Regions from separate parts of the Neobacillus camarae genome, predicted to be linked through region 2. Evidence: riboswitches for the same ligand, from Rfam matches in the RefSeq annotation. Region 2 holds a riboswitch; each other region holds the start of a gene.
The links. Region 2 has a riboswitch for S-adenosylmethionine ahead of ACY8D0_RS10915 (LLM class flavin-dependent oxidoreductase). Riboswitches for the same ligand answer to the same signal wherever they lie in the genome.

Region 1 (4,257 bases), 730 kb from region 2:
GTTCAAGGTCGGTCATATCGACAAACGTATGCTCAATACCGAAGCGGGTCAATACTTGTGTCACCATGCGGAAGGTTCCGCCGTAGACATCCTCGGTAATTACAATATGGTCACCGGATGAAAGCAGGAGGAAAGCAGTAGAAATGGCTGCCATACCTGATGCAAAAGCAAAGCCTCTCACTCCGCCCTCCAATTCAGCAATAACATCTTCCAGTGCTTCCCTTGTCGGATTTAAACTGCGTGCATAATCATATTTACCAAAACTATCAACATCGAACTGATGGAAAGTCGACGCGTGTTGGATGGGTACGCTGACGGCACCAGTTGTTGGATCGATTTTATGCTGGTTGTGCAAAAGTTTGGTTTCAAAACTGTAATCTTGGGAAGCCATTATGCTATCACTCCTTCTGTCAATATGGATAAAGCCTGTTTAAGGTCGCCAATTAAATCTTCTGCATCCTCAATGCCGACAGAGAACCGTAACAAGCGGTTATCGACACCTGAAGCAATTCGTTTTTCTTCCGGGATATCGGCATGGGTTTGCGTAGCCGGATAAGTGATAAAGCTTTCTGTTCCTCCAAGACTTTCAGCAAACGTAATCAGCTCGATACTTTGTAAAAATGGGTCTACCCAAGTCTCTTCTTTAAGCCGGAAGGAAAGCATTCCGCCTTGCCCAGGGTAGAGGACATCTGCAATGGCTTCATGACTTCCAAGGTATGCGGCGATGGCTTTTGCATTTTTCTCATGTTGTTTCATTCTAAGCGACAATGTTTTCATGCCGCGCATGAGCAGCCAAGAGTCAAATGGGCTTAACACGGCTCCTGCGCCATTATGATGGAACGCTAAAGCTTCACATAATTCCTTTCCTTTAGCCACCACAAGCCCGGCCAAAACATCATTATGGCCGCCCAAGTATTTGGTGGCACTGTGGATGACAATGTCTGCACCAAGCAGAATTGGCTGCTGCAGGACTGGAGTGTAGAACGTGTTATCAACAATCAGCAAGATGCCGTGCTGATTGGCAATTTGTGAAATCGCAGCAATATCAGCCTGCTGCATTAAAGGATTGGTAGGTGTCTCAAGAAAAATCGCTTTGGTATTTTCGTTAATTTTCTTTTCCACTTCTTCGGGGCTGCAAGTATTCACATAATGGCTGGTTAAGCCCCATTTTTTAAAGCCTTGCTCCAGCAGTCGGTAGGTTCCGCCGTATAAATCTTCACTGACAATCCATTCGTCGCCTGATTGGAATAAAGACAGGATGGTAAGGATGGCGGCCATGCCGGAACTGCAGGCAAATCCTTGGTCGCCGCCTTCAAGGTCAGCAATCGTTTTTTCAAGAAGCTGGCGTGTCGGATTTCCTGTCCGGATATAATCAAATCCGGATGACTGCCCAATTCCCTCATGCCGATAGGCAGTAGAGAAGTATACTGGCGGATTCACGGTTCCTGTTGTTGTTTCACTGCGGTTGCCGATTTGAGCAAGTTTGGTTTCAATTTTGTACATGACGCACACTCCTTGGAAAGTATCAATAAGTATTTTTAATGAAAGCGAGGCTTTAACGAGATAGGGTGTTAAAGCTTTACTCAATAAAAAAAGTCTTCTTATAAGAAGAAGACTTTTGAAATCACAGCAATTGTCATTCTTCTTATCTTGCAAACCACCAAGTAATTTGCAGGACTTAGCACCTTTTCAATGAAAATGCCATTGAAGGTTGCTGAGGTGTCATCGGGCCCTTCCCTCAACCTCTCTTGATAAGAATATCATATTTATTAGATTATTTGGATAAAATTACTACAAGGAGCGTGTTGTGTCAATCCATTTCTTTCAATAGGACTAAGTTGTTATTGGTTTTTTTCCCAGATTTTGAATTTAATATAATTGATATATTCTCTAAAATCTTCTTTGTTAATTCCATCTACAATCGCCTGTTCGATAATTCCTTTCCATTCTCTATCCAAGAGCTCTTTATCTTGCATGTCTGTTTGAGGTTCTACCCCTTCAATTCCAGTCAGCAAATACTCAATTGATACATCCAAGGGTTTGGCAACCTTCATTAAAAAGTGAATCGACGGATTTTTATTTAAGTTCCGTTCAATATAACTTAGGTAGGACTTTGAAACGTTAGCAAGGGTTGCCAATTCAGTAATAGAGAACCCCTTATGTTCTCGTAATCTTTTTATTCGTTCTCCGATCATATTCTTCTCCTCATTTTACATTATTTTGTTATCCTTAGCTTTTTTATGTGCTCACGAAAAACCTTCATATTGAAATGCCATTTACAGTGTGCTGAGAAATTTTCACCAGAGGAAATGATGATTTATGTACATTTTATAAGTTAAATACAGATAGCCTAATGGTATTATATATGATTAAAGGTTCTTTTTAAAGAACGAAAAAATGAGGAATATAAACCAAATTGAAGTATTGGGTAAAAAGAGTAGGAAAAATAACCTAAAATAAGGAAATTTAAATTTGTTTTTTGGAGAAAAAGATTTATAATGTTCTTCATATAGAATAAAAATATGCTATAAAAAGAATAACAAAACAATTTAGTTCTTTATAAAGAATAAGCCCAATAAATTATGATATATCGTTAATAAGAAAATGAACCTGACTGTATAGGTCTAATCAGGTAAATCAAGTTGGTGATGTCTACTTACCGCTATCAATGTAGGCACTCGGTCATGCTGTGGGTTTAAAAGCCTTAGACGCCAGTCGTCGAAAGTGTGATGTGAGGAGGGGTTAAATGCCCCACAATTAAAGATTTTGATTAGAAGTTCTTATATGGACTCGGGACTCTTAATCAAAGTCCTTAATTTTTTTGATTTAAACATAATGTAATTTTAAATTTAGGGAGGAAAAATATGACTTATCGTCAGAGACTTTCAGTATTTTTTATAGCCGATTCAGTAATTGTTTTGACTGCAATATTTTTCAGCTCTTTCTTAGTAAATGCTTCTATTTATGTTTTTACAATGCCTATCATCGTCACATCTTTCACCATTTTAATTAGCCACCATCTTTTTTCAATTAATCTAAAACTTTATAAAAAAGCATGGGAATATGCAAGCATTGGAGAGTTAGTCATTATTTTCAAAGTGGTAACAGGCTCGATTATTGTGGCTGCAGTTTTACAGAAAGTGTACCTAGGTGAAATCTTCTTTAGACTTTTGGCGGACACTTGGTTACTTCATATGTCACTTATTGGTGGATCTCGATTTTTCTGGAGGATGTACCGTAATACTTATATACAAGAAAAGAATGATAAGAAGCGAACCATCGTGGTTGGTGCCGGTTCAGCAGGGACCATGCTGGTTAGGCAGCTGTTAAAAAACCGGGACGCTGAGCTTTTGCCGGTGGGGTTTATTGATGATGATATCCACAAACAGAAACTAGAAATATTGGGAATTCCGGTGGTGGGGGGAGTCCATTCGATTGCCGGGGTTGTTCAATCCATGAATATCGATAATATTGTCATCGCAATTCCATCATTAAGTAAGAAAGAATTGAATTATATTTTCCAAGAATGTGCCAAGACATCGGCCAAAACGCAAATTCTTCCAATGCTGGAAGACTTGGTTACCGGAAGAATTTCAGTTAGTCAGTTCCGTGACGTTCAAGTAGAGGATTTATTGGGCAGAGACCCCATTGATTTGGATATTGCTTCTATTTCCAATTATCTATCAGGTAAGTCCGTCCTTGTGACCGGTGCCGGGGGGTCAATTGGTTCGGAAATTTGCCGTCAAATTGCCCAGTTTCATCCGAAAAAGCTGATCCTTCTAGGCCACGGTGAAAACAGTATTTATTCAATAGAAATGGAACTAAAAACAAGTCTCAAAGGAGCGTCTACCCAATTCATTACTGAGATTGCTGACGTTCAAGATGCACAAAAAATGGATTCAATCATGCGTACCCATCTTCCTGATGTTGTATATCATGCTGCAGCACATAAACATGTTCCGCTTATGGAACGAAATCCTGAAGAAGCAGTAAAAAATAACGTAATTGGGACCATGAATGTGGCTAATGCTGCAAGTTGGAATGGGGTTAAAATCTTCGTTATGATTTCGACTGATAAGGCGGTGAATCCAACGAGTGTTATGGGGGCAACCAAAAGAATCGCAGAAATGATTGTTCAATCCATGAATCATACAAGCAAAACAAAGTTTGTTGCGGTTCGCTTTGGTAATGTGCTGGGCAGCAGGGGAAGTGTCATTCCTTTATTTAAGAAGCAGATTGAAAAAGGAGGGCCTGTTA
Region 2 (4,257 bases):
GATTTCCCGCTAAAACCTCTTTATATTTTTCTAGAATTTCGTCCTCAAAACCTTCAATGATTTGGAACTTAGGCTTCTCTTCGACTTTTTCTCCTACCGGGCAGAACAGGTCGCCAATTTGGCAGGCGTCCGCTGGGCAAAGTTCAAATCCTTCCGAAGTATCTACCTTAACAGCATAAACAAAGTTTCCGCCTACAAACTCACAACGAGTGATGTAACTTTCAGGAGATTGGATGTATTCTTGAATAAGCGTAATGCCATCGACAGGTTCTTCGAAAGTCGGACCTTCCACATACGCTTTTAAAGCATCGATACTTTGGAATAATTGAACACCTAAGCCTTTTCCGGCACGGTTATGCTTCGTAATGAACGGCTGTCCTGCAAAGCTTTCAGCCGCCTTAATAATGTTTTGTTTTCCAACCGCCGCAATCGTTTTTGGAGTCTTAACTCCATACTTGTTTAACTCTAAATATTGTAAAACCTTACTCACTTCCAGCTTTAGAGCGCTCGTTCCATTTAACACCGTACGGCCATGCGCTTCAAGCCAAGCCAATACCTGCCCAGTAAATTCCGCTGCAAAACGATGGTCGCGTGTATGAGAAGAAGCACTCATCCGGCTATAGAAGATCCCTTCTGGTGGTTCTGATGATAAATCTAACGTTCCTTCGTCTAAATGCCATTCTTCATAAGGAACACCCAGTTCCTCTAACCTTTTGGTTAAATGGACGGTCCACTCACTATTTTCATGTATCACATATACCTTGCTCATTTTTACAGCCCCTTCCTAGTTCTTTATTAAACTACGTTTTTGTTCCACTAATGGCATAACCTGCTTGGCAAAGCGTTCCATTTCCTCTAGTTGTGGTGAAAACTGTAATAACAATAAGTCTAAGCCAGTTTCCTCGTATTGTAAAATTCTTTCAGCTACTTGTTCTGGAGTTCCTACTAAATTCGGACGGAGGCCACGATTGGAAACTGAATAATCCTGCAATTGGATTTGTTGTTCTAAATGTGATTTGGTCGTGAAATCTTTAAAGCCAGCATATCCGCTAGAATCCTTCACCGTCGTAATTTTTTCAAGCTCTGCCAGAGCCTCTTCTTCAGTATCGCGGCAAATCACATAAGCGGCCATTCCGAAAGAACGAAATGGGTCATTGTCAGTTTGTTCACGGCGTGCCTTCATATCGGTGATTTTTCGATCAATCTCTTCAACGGTTCCACCGTGCATCACATAGGCATCACATTTTTCGGCAATGGTTTGCTTGCCTTTTTCACTTTCACCGCCTGCATAAAGAATCGGGTTAGGCCGTTGCACAGGTTTCGGTGCAAGCTTCGTGTTTTGTAAATCGTAAAATTGACCAGTGTAATTGAACGTTTCTTCTGTCCATAACCCTTTAAGAACATCGATAAACTCTTCGGTACGAGCATATCGCTCATCATGTTCCGTAAAAATGCCGCCATATTGGCGCGCTTCTTCAGCCCACCAAGCTGAAACCACGTTTAGCGTAAAACGGCCGTTGGAAATTTGATCAATATTGGCGGCCATTTTTGCGGCAACAGCGGGGTTATGAAAACCAGGGCGAATTGCCGTCATAATTTCAATTTTTTCCGTCACTGCTGCCAGCGCGGCCGCTGTGGACCAAGCTTCAAGAGAATCATGTTCCGGTCCTTTAATATCATTTAGATATAATTCAGCTATTAGAGTTGTCGAGTATCCCCATTTTTCAGCTGATTGAATGACGTTTTTCGCATATTCAAAGGTGGGCGGCATATTTTCGTCTTCCACATTTCGCAGCCAGCCTCCAAAAATCGGTAACCAAAAACCATATTTCATTTATATTCTCTCCTCTATTGTTCTAATACTCTAGTTTTCCTATCATTTAAGTTGGATTTTTATTTAAATAAAAAACTCTCCTCCTAAGAAGAGAGTTCTTTAACCCTCTTCTCATCTTTCAAGCGATGTGCTTGATGGAATTGGCACAGTATTCATAAGAACCTGCTGCCGAGGCTTCAAAGGGCCAGTCCCTCCACCTCTCTGGATAAGAAGAAAAATGTACATTCAACTTGTTAATTATTATAATGCGATAATAGTTCAAATTCACCAAATTGTCAATCAAATATTTCTATACTCTAAGTATCTATGGTTTTCATGATTTTTTGCCACTTAACCCTATTGACCGTACCAAAGCAAAAAGGGTCATCAAGGGATTTAGGATGGGTCTCTAATGACCGTGCCGAAGGAAAATGGACCTTTAGGGGAAATAGGGAGGTCCATGATAATTAATTAGAAAAGAAGCTAACAGCTCAAATACTAAGCTATTAGCTTTCTTTTCTAAGGCCCTTTTTTCGAACTGCCCCCTGTCATTCTATTTCCTTTTTGCCAAGCGAATGACATTCCAGGACAACTTAGGAAGCACAGCCGAAACCTTGCCATCTTCCAACTTGGCATTCCCATTGGAATGTGGCGCGACAGGTGTTCCTTTGGCTGAGTTGGTTAACTTTATGTCGGCATTTTCAAGAACGATATGTTCCATGACTTCATATCCCTCAAAATTGCGGATATCCACATCTAACTCTAAACCTTCTTGCAAGTGGCGGTTCACAGCAAAGATGGTCAGCTGTTCCTGTTCCTCATTATAAACAGCAGTGGACTCCAGGTACGGAACATCGGTGAAATCTTTGCTGTCATATTTCGGGCTGGAGATAATCGGATTCAAGGCAACACCCCTGCCATAAACAGAAGCATGCATGTAGGGATAAAAAATCGTCTGCTTCCATGCGACTCCGTTATTTTCTGTCATAATCGGGGCAATGACGTTCACTAATTGGGCGAGGCAGGCAATCTTCACCCGGTCCGCATGCTTCAACAGGGTAATCAGCATGCAGCCCACCAATAAGGCGTCTTCAAAAGTATAAATATCTTCAAGCTGTGGAGGGGCGATGCTCCAAGGTTCAATCTTCTTGTCCGACTCATGGCTGTGATACCAAACATTCCATTCATCAAATGCGAGATTAATATTCTTTTTGCCGCGCTTCTTCGCTTTGATATAGTCAGCAATCGCAATCACGGAACGAATAAAATCATCCATTTCAAGGGAACGGGCCAGATAGTTGGCGATATCATTTTCACGATTCCCGTAATACTGGTGAAGCGATATGTACTCTACATGATTGTACGTATGGTCCAGCACAGTGGCTTCCCAATCTGCAAATGTATTCATCGTCCGGCTTGAGCTTCCGCAGGCAACCAGCTCAATCGTCGGGTCGACCCACTTCATGACTTTTGCGGCTTCTTGGGCAATCCGTCCATACTCGACCGCATTCTTGTGGCCAATCTGCCATGGCCCATCCATTTCATTGCCCAGACACCAAGTCTTGATCCCATGAGGCTCTTTTACCCCGTGTGAAATACGCAGATCACTATAATACGAGCCTCCCGGATGATTACAGTACTCAACAAGATTTCTGGCCGCATCAATGCCGCGGGTTCCAAGGTTTACCGCCATATTCACATCCGCATTAACCAGCTTGGCCCATTTCATAAACTCATTCGTGCCAATTTCATTGGTTTCAATCGTGCGCCAGGCCAGTTCCAAACGGCGCGGGCGGTTTTCCACCGGGCCGACTCCGTCTTCCCAGTTGTAACCGGATACAAAGTTGCCGCCAGGGTAACGGATCAACGGCACCTGAAGTTCCTTGACCATTTCCATGACATCCTGCCGGAAGCCATTTTCATCAGCCTGGGGATGCCCCGGCTCATAAATGCCGCCATATACGGCACGGCCTAGATGTTCAATGAAGGAACCATAAATACGGTTATCAATCTCCGAGATTTTGAAATCTTTTTCTAAAATCATTTTTGCTTTCGTCGCAGACATGTTGATTCTTCCTCTCCTATTCTGATAGATAAGCCTAGTAACTTAGTAAAAAAAATATCCTGTTAATCATACAGTTTCAATAGCACAGCGCCGTGTGGCGGCAACGTTTGCTCCACCACATCTTCTACCTCGCCCATTTCCTCTTGTTTCCACAAATCTCTCACTTTTTTTCCGGAGAAAAGTTGGAGCTGCTCTAGTGGAACATGGAGTGTGGCCGTTTCCTCACCTACATTAAATAATGCTAAAAAGGTATGATCCTCTTGGCTCTTCGCTGTCCATGCCACATGATCACCCTTGCGAAAGACAAGCCGATTATCATGACTATGTTGGTTTACTTCTAACACCTCTTTATGGGTTAACAAAGATAATGTCCATTCAT
Region 3 (4,257 bases), on a different contig from region 2:
TGACATCGAATTTCCGGAAATCGTCCGGATGGCGAAAGCAAAGGGAGCCGACGTGATTTTCTGTCCATCCTGTACCGACGATCGCCACGGTTTCCATAGGGTCCGCTATACAAGCCATGCCCGGGCGATTGAGAATCAAGTATATGTCGTTTTAACCGGAACGGTCGGTTCGTTGCCGACAGTTGATTTTATGCGGGCTAATTTTGGCCAGGCTGCCATTATTACACCGAACGATATCCCATTTCCGCCGCGCGGTATCTTGGTCGAAGGGGAAATTAACAATGATATGGTCGTAACAGCAGATCTGGATTTAGAACTGTTATACGAAGTCCGTGAGCGCGGCTCGGTTACCACTTGGCGGGACCGTAGAACCGACTTATATGTCGATTGGGAAAAATAACGGACCGGAGGAGAATCGGAATGTACCGAAGCCAGTTTTACGTGTTTGAACACGACCAGCCTAAGGCTGCCATCATTCGTAACTACACCAATGAAGACTTTGAACAGCTGATTGAAATCCAATCAGAATGCTTTCCTCCGCCATTTCCAGCCGAATTGTGGTGGAATAAGGAGCAATTGACTAATCATGTGACGCTTTTTCCTGAAGGAGCACTCTGTATCGAAATTGAAGGGGAATTAGCTGGGTCCTTAACAGGTCTCTGTGTTGATTTTAATCCGAACCATATGGAACATACTTGGGCCGAAATCACGGATAACGGTTATATAAGAAACCATCATCCCAACGGCAATACCCTGTATATTGTTGATATAAGTGTCAGGCCAAAATACCGGAAACTAGGGCTTGGCAAGCTGATGATGGAAGCGATGTACCACGTCATCATAGAAAAGGGGTATGAGCGTTTGCTTGGGGGCGGCCGGATGCCCGGCTATCATAAACATAAAAATCAAATGACACCGCAGGACTACCTCGAAGCAGTTGTGAAAGGGCAATTAAAGGATCCGGTCATTACGTTTCTTTTGCGATGCGGCCGCGTCCCATTAGGGATTGTGAACAACTATCTGGATGATGAAGAATCGTGCAATAATGCCGTGCTTATGCAATGGGAAAATCCATTTAAATAATATATAAGGGAGGGCGCCAGCTCATGGAATATAAGAGGATAACCACTATTGAAGATCCCAATTTTAGAAAGCTGCATGATTTAATGGGCAAAATTTTTCCATCGGAGGAAGTGCTGAAGTACGATTTATGGAAAGAGCCGTTAGAAGATCCAGGAATCCGGGTGTTTGTGGCCATCCACGATGACCAAGTGGTCGGGGCTACCGAATACCGCTATTATCCTGATTGGAACATTGCGATGACCGACTTTACTATTATTAGTAAGCAAGGCTTGAGTCTTGGACGGTTCCTCGCCGAAAACCGTATGAGAGACTTACAGGAACTTGCCCATGCCAATGGAAATGAGTTATTTGGTATGTTTGCCGAAATCTACGATCCATATCGCGCGTCCAATCATGAATTTGGCGGCGTTAGAGTAATGGATCCCTATGTACGCCGCGAAGTACTGTCACATTTGGGATATAAAAGGCTGGATTTGGAATATGTCCATCCATCCTGGGAAAATAATGGTGAAGCGGTATCGGGATTGGATTTGTGTTTCATGCCAATTTTAGATCAAACCGAAGCACTGCCTGCATCTCTGGTGAAAGATTTCCTCACCGTTTATTACTCTGTGCTGCCAAATAAGCCGCAGGAATGGCTGGATATGGTTGAAAAAGCAGCAGAAAAGGAAACAATTGATTTACTGCCGCTATAGGATAGAATATTGACTTGGAGGGAAAATTCAGTTAATATTACTTCTATATATTTCGAATTTTATTAAATTGCAAATAAATTTATCTCTTATCCAGAGTGGCGGAGGGACATGGCCCGATGAAGCCCGGCAACCTTCAAGGTGTATCTTGAAAAGGTGCTAATTCCTGCAGATTGTAGTCAATCTGGCAGATAAGAGGAGGAACTCACCCTCTTCTTATCAAGAGGGTTTTTCTTTTTATAATAAGAAATTTTATGAAGGGTGGTCTAAAAATGACTGGAATCAAAGTGGCAATTCTCGGTTTTGGCACGGTTGGAGAAGGCGTCTATCGGACAATTCAATCACATGAAGCTGAATTGACCGATGTGTTGGGAAAGAAAGTGGAAGTTGCCGCCATTTTAATAAAAAATACGGCAAAGGCCAGAACAATAGGAGACGGAGTCCTAGTCACCACTGATTTTGAAGAAATCATTCGCCTGCCAAAGCTGGATGTGGTCATCGAGGCAATTGTCGGCCAGGAACCATCCTATACATATTTAAAACGTGCCATCCAAAGAGGCTGTCACATTATTACGGCAAATAAAGAAATGTTTGCCCATTATGGTAAAGAATTAATTAAACTGGCCGGCAGTCATCATGTTCAAGTTGGTTTTGAAGCAACTGTAGCGGGAGGAATTCCAGTCATCCAAACGTTAAGGCAGCTTCTCAAAATTAACCGAGTTTCCGAAATACACGGGATTCTAAATGGAACTTCTAATTTTATTTTGACTGAAATGCGTGAAAAAAAGCAGTCATTTGCCCAAAGCCTTCTTTTGGCTCAAGAAAAGGGTTATGCAGAGGCGGACCCCACAAATGATGTCGAAGGATTTGATGCTTTTTATAAAACCATGATCCTCAGCCGGATTGCCTTCGGTTCCGAACCTATTTGGCAGGATGTGGAGCGTGAGGGGATAACCCATATAAATAGCGAACTTATAGAGGTGGCAGATCAATTGGGGCTAAGATTTAAACACGTGGCCAGTATCACCAAACTTGGCGACAAGATTCAAGCCTCGGTTAAACCTGCCCTGGTCGGAAATGAGCATCCCTTCTACCATGTAGAAGGGGTAGAAAATGCAGTCAATGTCCACTCGGATATTGTCGGAAGGATTACTTTGCAGGGGCCGGGGGCAGGAATGTTCCCGACAGCCAGTGCGGTCATAGAGGATTTGGTATATGTGAATCAATATCATGCGGCTGCGCATTCTTTACGAAAGCAAGTGGAAACAGAGCAGCAAGAAAAGGGAGAACCAAGTAAGTATTGGTTTATTCATGGTGTTAGACCGGCAACGTCCCAGTTAAATATCGTTTGGAATGATTTGGAACTTACTGGTATCACTATTGTAAAAGCAACAAAATCTGAAGTGGCACAATGGGCCAGACAATACCCTGCAGTTCGCTATTACGCGATTTTAGGGGATGTCGAATGGGAAGCTATCAAACTGGAAACGACAGCTGTCATGTAGTGGATAAGAAAGGAGCAACCGCTTCTTTCTTTTTTATGTCCAGTGAACTGGAGTTCACATACTCTTCACATTTCCAATATAAATATGTTAAAAAACTGTGAAATTGGTTGTTTTAAAACGGATGGGGGAGTATAGTCTGAGTATAGAAACGATAGTGAAAACTTCACATCGTTCATGTAATTTGATTTTAACGAGTTCTAACAATTTATTTTGGATTAACCTCTCTTTGGAACTCGCTGAAATATATCCCCCCTTTTATATAGTTACTTTGAAAGAAGCAGGAATCCCCTGCTTCTCTTTTTTTAAGTTTCTTTTATATATGGCTGTTGATTTCCGCTCCAGGCGCTCAGGGAACCCGCGGGCGTGCCGGAGAGCCTCCTCGGCGCTGGAAGGAAGCCGCCTGCGGGGTCTCCCCAGCCCAGTACTCCCGCAGGAGTCTGAACTTATCCGCTCCCATAAACAGGGTAAAAAACAACAATATCGTTTCACAGAGCCTTTTGAAAAAATGGCGCAGACCAGGACGCCTGCGTTTTTCTTAGTCGTTTCTTCTATTGGCGGCACGCTGGTTGGCTGCGTCGGCCCGTGCTTGTGCTTCCATATCCTCTTGATCAGCCAACTCTCTTGAAAATTCCACATCATATCCATCATATTTCATATCTTTTGGCACCTGTGGCAAAGATGCCTTATTTTTATCGCGAGTTTTGTGTCCGTGTGAACGGCCCATTGTAAAAACCCCTTTCACTTGTCGGTTTGAAAGCCGTAAAGGCTCCCATTACTAGGATGAACAAATGAACAGGGGTTATTAATGGAATAATTTTATAGCTTCGTTTTTCGGTCGGTGAAACCGCCAGCACGGTCGGCCATTTTAAATTCACGCTGGTATAATACCTCTTGAGTGCTTGTTAATGAATACTTTCCACGGTTTTTATCCTTTTTTCGATCTCCCATTCCGATTCATTCCTTTCGCCATTTAGAGA

Region 1: it holds a riboswitch for S-adenosylmethionine, as region 2 does, so the genes downstream of both, ACY8D0_RS14315 (methionine biosynthesis PLP-dependent protein) here and ACY8D0_RS10915 (LLM class flavin-dependent oxidoreductase) in region 2, are expected to answer to the same signal.
Region 3: it holds a riboswitch for S-adenosylmethionine, as region 2 does, so the genes downstream of both, ACY8D0_RS01890 (homoserine dehydrogenase) here and ACY8D0_RS10915 (LLM class flavin-dependent oxidoreductase) in region 2, are expected to answer to the same signal.

The regions. Positions count from the first base shown of each region.
Region 1 covers NZ_JBUCKX010000002.1:1,399,647-1,403,903, forward strand. The annotation lists gene metC (cystathionine beta-lyase) at 1-391, opposite strand, end outside; gene ACY8D0_RS14315 (methionine biosynthesis PLP-dependent protein) at 391-1,503, opposite strand; SAM riboswitch class I at 1,643-1,758, opposite strand; gene ACY8D0_RS14320 (helix-turn-helix domain-containing protein) at 1,842-2,195, opposite strand; gene ACY8D0_RS14325 (polysaccharide biosynthesis protein) at 2,865-4,257, shown strand, end outside.
Region 2 covers NZ_JBUCKX010000002.1:665,844-670,100, reverse strand. The annotation lists gene ACY8D0_RS10920 (ATP-grasp domain-containing protein) at 1-769, opposite strand, end outside; gene ACY8D0_RS10915 (LLM class flavin-dependent oxidoreductase) at 785-1,834, opposite strand; SAM riboswitch class I at 1,943-2,046, opposite strand; gene arfA (arabinosylfuranosidase ArfA) at 2,367-3,878, opposite strand; gene ACY8D0_RS10905 (glycoside hydrolase family 27 protein) at 3,941-4,257, opposite strand, start outside.
Region 3 covers NZ_JBUCKX010000001.1:413,528-417,784, forward strand. The annotation lists gene ACY8D0_RS01875 (carbon-nitrogen hydrolase family protein) at 1-400, shown strand, start outside; gene ACY8D0_RS01880 (GNAT family N-acetyltransferase) at 421-1,083, shown strand; gene ACY8D0_RS01885 (GNAT family N-acetyltransferase) at 1,107-1,778, shown strand; SAM riboswitch class I at 1,862-1,973, shown strand; gene ACY8D0_RS01890 (homoserine dehydrogenase) at 2,048-3,280, shown strand; gene ACY8D0_RS01895 (YfhD family protein) at 3,816-4,004, opposite strand; gene ACY8D0_RS01900 (YfhE family protein) at 4,097-4,228, opposite strand.